DNA from 2 places in the Caballeronia sp. KNU42 genome. Region 1 is predicted to be linked to the other one. Evidence: predicted binding sites of a transcription regulator. Region 1 holds the regulator's gene; the other holds the start of a gene.
The links. The regulator FNR, encoded in region 1, switches genes on or off when oxygen is low (the NO sensors DNR and NnrR bind a similar motif). The targets are predictions, from matches to a motif close to TTGATNNNNATCAA.
Positions count from the first base shown of each region.

Region 2: the regulator FNR is predicted to act here: its motif matches at 1,585-1,598, upstream of ACSOSP_RS08810 (Kdo hydroxylase family protein).

Region 1 is NZ_CM132389.1:425,729-430,145, reverse strand. It holds gene ACSOSP_RS21070 (DnaJ C-terminal domain-containing protein) at 1-849, opposite strand, end outside; gene ACSOSP_RS21065 (YoaK family protein) at 1,068-1,817, opposite strand; gene fnr (fumarate/nitrate reduction transcriptional regulator Fnr) at 1,833-2,558, opposite strand; gene ACSOSP_RS21055 (response regulator) at 2,724-3,122, opposite strand; gene ACSOSP_RS21050 (response regulator) at 3,276-3,923, opposite strand; partial or broken gene ACSOSP_RS21045 (histidine kinase) at 3,920-4,417, opposite strand, start outside.
Region 2 is NZ_CM132388.1:1,953,157-1,957,573, reverse strand. It holds gene waaC (lipopolysaccharide heptosyltransferase I) at 430-1,434, shown strand; gene ACSOSP_RS08810 (Kdo hydroxylase family protein) at 1,788-2,672, shown strand; gene waaA (lipid IV(A) 3-deoxy-D-manno-octulosonic acid transferase) at 2,755-4,080, shown strand; gene ACSOSP_RS08800 (glycosyltransferase) at 4,105-4,417, opposite strand, start outside.

The DNA.
Region 1 (4,417 bases):
TTCTATCCTGACCACCGCATACAGCGCGCCGACGTTGCCATCGGCCGATGCCAGTCCGCGTTTGGCGAGCCGCAATTTTTGCCCGGCGCTCGTGCCGGGTTTCACGTTGAGTTCCACCGTGCCCGCGAGGGTGGGGACGTGTACGCTCGCCCCCAGCACGGCTTCCCAGGGCGCGAGCGGCAGGTCGATATACAGGTCGCGGCCATCGGCCCGATAAAGCGGATGCGGCTGCAACTGCAGCGACACATACAGGTCACCGGGCCGTCCGCCATTGAAGCCCGGGCCGCCCTTGCCGGCCAGCCGCAGGCGCTGGCCGTTCGCTGCCGACTTGGGAATGGTGATTCGAAAGGTCCGCGGCACGCGATGCGCGAGGCCATTGGCGTCGAACTCGGGAAGCTCGGCGCTCAGCTCGATCTCATCGCCACGATGGATCTGTTCGAGCGTTACCGGCGCGGCGATCTCGTAGTCCTGCCCGGGGACCGGAAAGCTTTGTCTGCGATGCGTGCCCCCGCCAGCGCCACCGCCACGGCCAAAGGCTGCAAAAAGATCGGCGAGGTCGACGTCGTCGAGGCCGGCATCGCCCGTATGGAAATGCTGCTGCCAGTCCGGCGGCGGCGTGAACGATTCGCCGGCCGGATGTTTGCCGAGGTTGTCGTAGGCTTCGCGCTTTTCCGGGTCTTTCAGCGTGGCGTAGGCTTCGGCAACGTCCTTGAACTTCGCTTCGCTGTCCGATTCGGCGGAGACGTCGGGATGATATTTGTGAGCGAGCTTGCGGTACGCCTTCTTGATGTCCGCGAGTGTCGCGGTGCGCTCGACTCCCAAGGTTTCGTAATAGTCCTTGAATTTCATTTCAGACCCAAAATAAAAGTGGAAGGAGTTTTCGTCTGAACTGATGCGTCGCGACGGCGGGTATCGGGTTTGCGTGATGACATCAATCAGGCACGTCGCCTGAGAAGTTTAGGACAAGCGGCGAGTTGGTGTCAGAAGCTGCGGGCGCAGCGGACCCATTGCATGGCACATTTTTTTTGCAGATGCCTGAAACTGCGGTCCGCCGAGCCGCAAGGTCTCTACCTACGCTGCCCGACCAGATCGTCCAGCAGCGGCACGACTGCCAGCACGACCAGCATGGCTGACAACGGCAGGGTCGATATGAACCCCACATACTTGAAACCCAGCGCGCCCGCGAGGCCGCCAATAAAAAACATGCCGAGCAGCGAGGCGAGGAGCCGCAGCCGCGACCGGTCCGCCCGGACAGCGGTAACGCCGGGCCCGGACTCAGATACATTCCAGTAAAAAAGCTTGCCGAGTTCAATGCCGATATCCGTGACGATGCCGGTCAAATGCGTGGTGCGGATCTCGGCTTTGGATATCTTCGTGATGATCGCGTTCTGCAGGCCCATGACGTAGCACAGCAACCCTACCGTCGCGGGCACGAACAGGAACCGGTTGTTTTCCAGGTTCGAGCCGAGCAGGCCGAATACGAGCAGCAGCACGGCTTCCAGCATCAACGGCAGCGCGTATTCGCTTTGCGCCCGCCGGCGCCGGCCCCAGTTGATCAGAATCGCGGAGGTGGCGGCGCCGGTCGTGAAGGCGGCGAGTGAACTCAATCCTGCGATGACAAGGCCGAAGTCGCCTACCGCGAGGTTATCGCCGAGTGCCGATACGATCCCCGACATATGCGAGGTGTACTGTCCGACCGCAAGAAAACCGCCCGCGTTGGCCGCGCCTGCGATAAACGCAAGCCAGCGCCCAAGGCGCCGGTTGTTCTGGTCGGTGCGCTGCGGCCGCGCGAAACCTCGCAGGTACTCTATGGGCATGTCCGTTCGCTTCGATCAAACTCCGGCGAGCTTCTCGCTGTCGAGAATGTGTACCTGCTTGCCGTTCGTATCGATCACCCCTGCATGCTGCAGCTTGGAGAACATCCGGCTGACGGTCTCGAGTTTCAGCCCGAGATAGCTGCCAATCTCTTCACGCGTCATCCGCAAGTTGAATTCCGCGGAAGAGTAGCCGCGCGTCTTCATCCGTGCCGACAAGTTGAGCAGGAAAGCCGCCACGCGCTGCTGCGCGGTCATGGTGCCGAGCATCATCATGAGCCCGGATTCACGCACGATCTCGCCGCTCATCATGCGATGCACATGCTGCTGCATCGCCTTCACGTCGTGACAAAGGTCTTCCAGCAAGTCGAACGGGATGACACACACCTTGCTGTCCTCGAGCGCGATTGCATCGCAGTTCTGTTCATCGGAGCACACGCCGTCGAGTCCGAGCGGTTCGCCCGCGATATGGAAACCGGTGACCTGTTCGTGGCCGTCGCGATGCGTGATGACCGTCTTGAAGCAGCCGACGCGCACCGCGTAGATGCTTTTGAATTTATCGCCGGCGCGGTATAACGTCTCGCCGCGCCGTACGATCCGCGTGGAGCACACGATGGCGTCGAGCCGCGCCAGCTCCGCCGTGCTCAGGTGAGCCGGCATGCAGATGGCGTGCAATGAACAGTCGGAGCAATTCGTGCCCGCGACGGCAGCCGGCGGCGGGCTCGTGGTGGCGGAACGCGCCATGTACACGAGAGGATTCACGGTCGCTGAAGCGTGCGCAGTAGCGGACTCATAAGCGGACTCATAAGCGGTAGCTGAGGTCATGCCTGTCTCCAGAAGAGTCGGACGATCACTGAATGGATTTACTGACGAGCTGTGCGGATCGGGCGCGGATCGACTTGAACGCGGTCATGCCGGCTCGCACGGCGTTGGCTCAGCGCGGGGGGCATTGGCCATCTGCTGAATCGCGTCGCGAGCCAGTTCGTATTCGCAGGTCTTGTCGAAGAAAAAGCGGGCGCCGGCGCGCTGGCACGCGGCACGAAACGCCGGTCCGGAATGATTGGTCAACACCATGGTCAGGACGGGCGGCGTGGCACGCGTCAGCGACTCGACGATCCCCATGCCGTTGCCGCCTGCCAGATGCGGGTCAACGATCACGAGATCCGCGCGGGTCATGCGGATGCACCCCAGCGCCGTATCCGCTTCTTCCGACTCGCCCACGATCACCACGCCGGTCAGCGCGCCAATCAGCGTGCAGAGGCGGCGGCGCACAGGGCTCGAGTCGTCGACAAGGAAGATCTTCAGCATGGCGCGCAACCGTTTGAGTTCATGCCTCGAAGTATGGCCGGGGCTATCTCAAAATAAAATCGGCGAGCGGCCAGACATGATGTAGGGGTTTGGGAGGGGCTGTAGGGATCGGACTACACGCTTGTTGCTTGCTGCTTGTGTACGGGCGGGCTGTCAGGCGTCGCAGTCGTCGTCGAAGAGCTTGTGGCGCATGGCGTAGCGGACCAGTGCGGTGTCGTGCGGCATCTGCATTTTTTCGAGGATGCGGGTTTTGTAGGTGCTGACAGTCTTGGCGCTGACTGATAGCGCCTGGGCGATCTGCGTGATCGTTTCACCCGCGGCGATCCGCCGGAAGACTTCGAATTCGCGGTCGGAAAGGCGGCGGTGCGGCAGGTCATCGGCGGGTTCGTTCAGGCTTTGTGCGAGCCGCTCGGCCATGGCGAGGCTCACGTACACGCCGCCCGCCGCGACCTTGCTCACGGCTGTGACCAGTTCCGCGCTTGCACTTTCCTTCGTCAGATAACCCGATGCCCCAGCCTTGAACGCACGCACCGCGTATTGCTGTTCAGCATGCATCGTCAGGACCAGGATGCGCAGCGCCGGTTTCTCGTCCTTGATCTGCTTGAGCAGTTCGACGCCGTTCCTGCCGGGCATCGACAGGTCGAGGACCAGCACGTCCGCCGGAGTGGCGCGGATCATCGCGATGGTGGTGGCGCCGTCGCTGGCTTCGCCAGCGACTTCCAGGCCGTTCGCGCTGAGCAGGATATGGCGCAGCCCGTCCCGCACGAGGGCGTGGTCATCGGCGATCAATACTCGGGTCATTGCAGCGGTTCTTCCTCGGTGTTTTCCGGATAGCCGGAGAAAGGGTCGTCCTCTTGCAAGGTCGCGAGCGGGAATGTCACGGTCACAGCGAACCCTTGGCCGATGCCGGATTCGATAGAGACGGAACCGTCCAGCCCGTGCGCCCGCTCGCGAATGCCGATCAGGCCAAACGACTTGCGCCCGGCATCGGCACGCTCATGGGCGCCGATGCCGTCGTCGGCAATGCGCAGGACGCAGCGGTCACCTTCCAGGTACAACGCCAGATCGACACGGCTCGCTTGCGCATGGCGCGCCACGTTGGTCAGCGCTTCCTGCACGATCCGGAACACGGCGGTCGCGCCGTCGCGGCTGAAAATGGTGTGCCTCGCGTCGATGCGCCGCTCGACGTCGATGCCGTAGCGGTTCGTAAAGTCGATCGCCAGCCAGTCGATGGCCGGGACCAGGCCCAGGTCATCGAGCATTACCGGGCGCAGGTCGGCGGCGATGCGGCGCAT
Region 2 (4,417 bases), on a different replicon from region 1:
GCGCCGCCACGCGCAGTGGCTAATAGTGATAAAGAAAATAGCTCACTCAAGCAGACCACTAACCCCGAAAGCAGCAACCCGGCACTGACTCCGACCGCTAACGCAAGAACCTGGCAACCCGGCACTGACTCCGACCGCTAACGCAAGAACCTGGCAACCCGGCAATGACTCCGACCGCTAACGCAGGAACCTGGCAACCCGGCATCAACCCCAACCGTGAACCCCAGAACCGCCAAAAACCCCAAGCGTGAGCAAAACCCAAAACCAAACCCCAACCACGAGCAAAACCCAACCCCCGAGCGCGAGCGAAAAACTAAACCCACCCCCCAAGCGCGAGCGAAAAACTAAACCGAACCTCGAGCGCCAGCGGTAAACTCCGCCCCATCTCAAAAAATTGTCCACGCGCCGTCCAATCCGACGGCGCCCACCGTGTCCAGCGTGCAAAAAATCCTGATTGTCCGGGTGTCGTCCCTAGGCGACGTCGTCCATAACATGCCGGCCATCGCCGATATCCGTCGTCTCCACCCCGATGCCCAGATCGACTGGCTAGTCGAAGAGAGCTTCACGGATCTCGTCGAACTCGTCGACGGCGTACGCCGCGCCATCCCATTCTCCCTGCGGCGCTGGCGCAAACGCCTTTTCTCACTCGATAACTGGCGCGAAATCCAACGCTTCCGCCGCGCACTGGCCGCAGAAAAATACGATCTCGTCATCGACTGCCAAGGGCTCATCAAAACCGCATGGGTCGCAAGCTGGGCGCACGGTACCCTGGTCGGCCTGGGCAACCGCACCGACGGCGCCGGCTACGAATGGCCCGTGCGCTTCTTCTACGATAAACGCGTGCCCATCGAAGCACGCACGCACGTGGTCGAGCGCACCCGGCAACTGGTCGCCGCCGCGCTCGGCGATCCGCGCCCGGAAGCAACGGATGCGATCGAATTCGGCATCGATACCCGCCGCGCCGCGCTGGCGTTATCGGAGGCAGGGCTTAACCTGCCCGTGCCGTACGTGGTGTTCGTCCACGCCACGTCCCGCGCCGATAAACAATGGCCCGACACCGCTTGGATCGAACTCGGCCAGACGCTGATCCGGCGCGGGGTGTCAATCGTGCTCCCGTGGGGCAGCGAGACCGAACGCGAAACCAGCGAGAAGCTCGCCAAAGAGTTCGGCGCAGCAGCGGTCGTGCCGCCGAAACTCTCGCTGCCGGCCGTGGTTGGCCTGATCGACGGCGCAGCAGCAACGGTAGGCGTGGATACGGGACTCGTACACATCGCGGCAGCCCTGAAGCGGCCGACCGTCGAGTTGTACAATTTCTCGACCGCCTGGCGCACCGGCGGTTACTGGTCGCCGCGCGTAGTGAACCTGGGCAGCGCAAACCAGCATCCGACGTTGCAGCAGGTCAAAGCGATCCTCGCCGGCTTCGGGCTGCTTTGATGCATGAAGAAGGGCAGCGGTATCGGATAGGGTAGCGGGGCAGTGGGTGTGGTGAGGAAGCGGCTTCGGTTCGAAGGACTGGCACAATCGCCGCGATAAACCGGCGGCGCGTTTGACGAATCTGGGCGAATTCAAGCGAAACCCGGTGGTTTGAGGTCCATCAACTGCCAGCGTTTCACGCGGCGAATTTTGCAGCCGGTTTGAGCGAAAATGCACCGCGCTCACCGGGCGCGACGCTTCCCCGAGGCGTCAATTGCAGCAAATCGAAGCCAATCGAGGTTGATTGAAGCCGATTGAAGCCAGTTGACGATAATCGGGCCGCTCACTCGCTCATCCAAACAAATCGAAGGCACATGACCGAATCTCAAATTATTGAAGTTGCCACCGCCGACTGGCACGGCCAGCAGCTTTCCGTGCCGCGCGAAGCATTGCTGTCCGGCGTAGAGCGCGGCAAGGTGCTGTATTTTCCGCGCCTGGCGTTTGCCATAGAAGGCGGCGAACGGGCGCTGCTCGACCCCAAGGTGGCCGATCCGGAGCGCAAGAACATCAGTCTCGCGCCCAATGGCGGCGCGCTCGTGGGCGTACTCGGCGACGCCGTCACGCAATCCGCCGTCCGCGCGTTGATCGCGCGCTATCAGGCGAACGCGCGCTCGCTGGTCGACGGGCTGTTCCCCGAATATCGCGGCAAGTTGCGGGTTGCGCCTACCAGCCTGCGGCTGCATCGCGTGGAAACGCGCGAGACGTCGTGGCGCAAGGACGACAGCCGCCTGCACGTCGATGCTTTCCCGTCACGGCCGAATTATGGCGAGCGCATCCTGCGCGTGTTCACCAACGTCAATCCGGATGGCGCGCCGCGTGTCTGGCGTGTCGGCGAACCATTCGAAGACATGGCAAAACGCTTCCTGCCTGCTATCAAGGCCCCGGTTCCCGGCTCCGCGTGGCTCTTGAACCTCCTGCATATCACCAAGACGCCGCGCAGCGAATACGACCACCTGATGCTCCATTTGCACGATGCAATGAAGGCCGATATCGACTATCAAGCGAAATCGCCGCAGCAAGAGATGCCGTTTCCGCCCGGTTGCGTGTGGGTGTGTTTCTCCGATCAAACCTCGCACGCCGTCATGTCCGGCCAGTACATGCTCGAACAAACGTTCTTCCTCCCCGTCAGCGCCATGGACCAGCCCGACTGCGCGCCGCTCGGCATCCTGCAACGCCTGAAAGGCAGGGCGCTGGTTTGAGCGCCGCCGAGTGGTGGGGAGAGTGCGCGGGTTTGCGTAGCGTCGGTGAGCAATTGCCGCGGACCTGCCGCGAGGGCGGCCGATGCTGAGGCTCGTTTATCGCGCGTTATGGTGGCTCGTGGCGCCGCTCGCGGTGCTGCGGCTCTTGATCCGGTCGCGGCGCGAGCGGGGGTATCGGGAACATATCGGTGAGCGGTTTGGGTTTGGTCCCGTGCGCCGTGCCGACGACCTCGCGCCGTTGATCTGGGTGCATGCGGTGTCCGTCGGGGAGACGCGTGCGGCGCAGCCGCTGATCGAAGCGCTGAGCCAAGCCCATCCCGATGCCCGCATCCTGTTGACGCACATGACACCGAGCGGCCGCGCGACCGGCGTGGAGCTATACGGCGACCGTGTTTCGCGCAGCTTTCTTCCCTACGATTCACCGTCGCTCGTGCGGCGGTTCTTGCGCGCTTGGCGGCCATCACTGGGCATCGTGATGGAAACGGAAGTGTGGCCGACGCTCATCGATGAATGCAAACGGGCCGGTATCCCGCTGGTGCTGACCAACGCGCGGATGTCGGCGCGCTCGTTCAAGCGCGCGGCGAAGTTCGGCAATGCAACGCGCGAAGTGTTCGGCGGTTTCACGCGCGTGCTCGCGCAGACGCAGTCCGACGCGGACCGCCTGAGCGCGCTCGGCGCACGCAACATCGCGGTGCTCGGCAACCTGAAGTTCGATATGGCCGCGCCGCCCGAACTCTACGCGCGCGGTCACGCGTGGCGCGCGGCGATCGGCGAGCGCCCGGTCTGGGTGGCGGCGAGTACGCGCGAGGGTGAGGAAGCGCTGGTGCTGCAGGCGTTCACGACCTTGCGCACGCGCATACCCGATGCGTTGCTGATCCTCGTGCCGCGCCATCCGCAGCGTTTCGACGAGGTAGCCAATCTGATCGATGCCGCCGCGCAATCCTATGTGCGGCGTTCCGCCTGGGCCGGACGGGCGGCGGCAGCGGGATCGGGAGTCGATGCCGCGCCGGTCTTGCCGTCCAGCGTCAACGTGCTGCTCGGCGATTCGATGGGCGAGCTGAGCGCGTATTACGCGGCGTCGGACCTGGCGTTTATCGGCGGGAGTTTGTTGCCGCTGGGCGGGCAGAACCTGATTGAGGCATGTGCGGCGGGTGTGCCGGTGCTGATCGGCCCGCACACCTTCAACTTCACGCAGGCGACGAATGATGCGATCGCGGAAGGTGGGGCGCTGCGCGTGAGCGATCCGGCGGCGTTGGCGCGCGGCTTGAGAGAACTTTTCACCGATAAACCCCGCCGGCTCGCCATGAGCACGGCGGCATCGGCGTTTGCGGCGAAGCATCGCGGGGCGACGGCGAGGACGGTGGCGGTGCTGGGGGCGTTGCTTCGCACGCAGCCAGAAGAGCATTAATCCCGGCGGTACGGGCCTGCTGGATTAACCCCGTTCTTCCAAAATCCGCGTCACGCAAGCCACGAACCGCTCGTTGCTTGCTTCCACGCCATACGCCCGCGCCCGTTCCAGCGCTTCGCGCGTAAAGCCATCGCGCAACGCATGGTCCGATAACAGCCGCGACATTGCCCCTGCCATGGCGTCCACATCGCCGATAGGAACCAGCAGCCCGAACCGGCCATCGTCGAGAATCTCCCGTGGCCCGGTCGGGCAATCGGTTGAAATCACCGGCTTGCCAAGCGCCAGCGCCTCGAGCAGGACCATCGGCATGCCTTCGTATCGCGAGCTGAGCACCAGT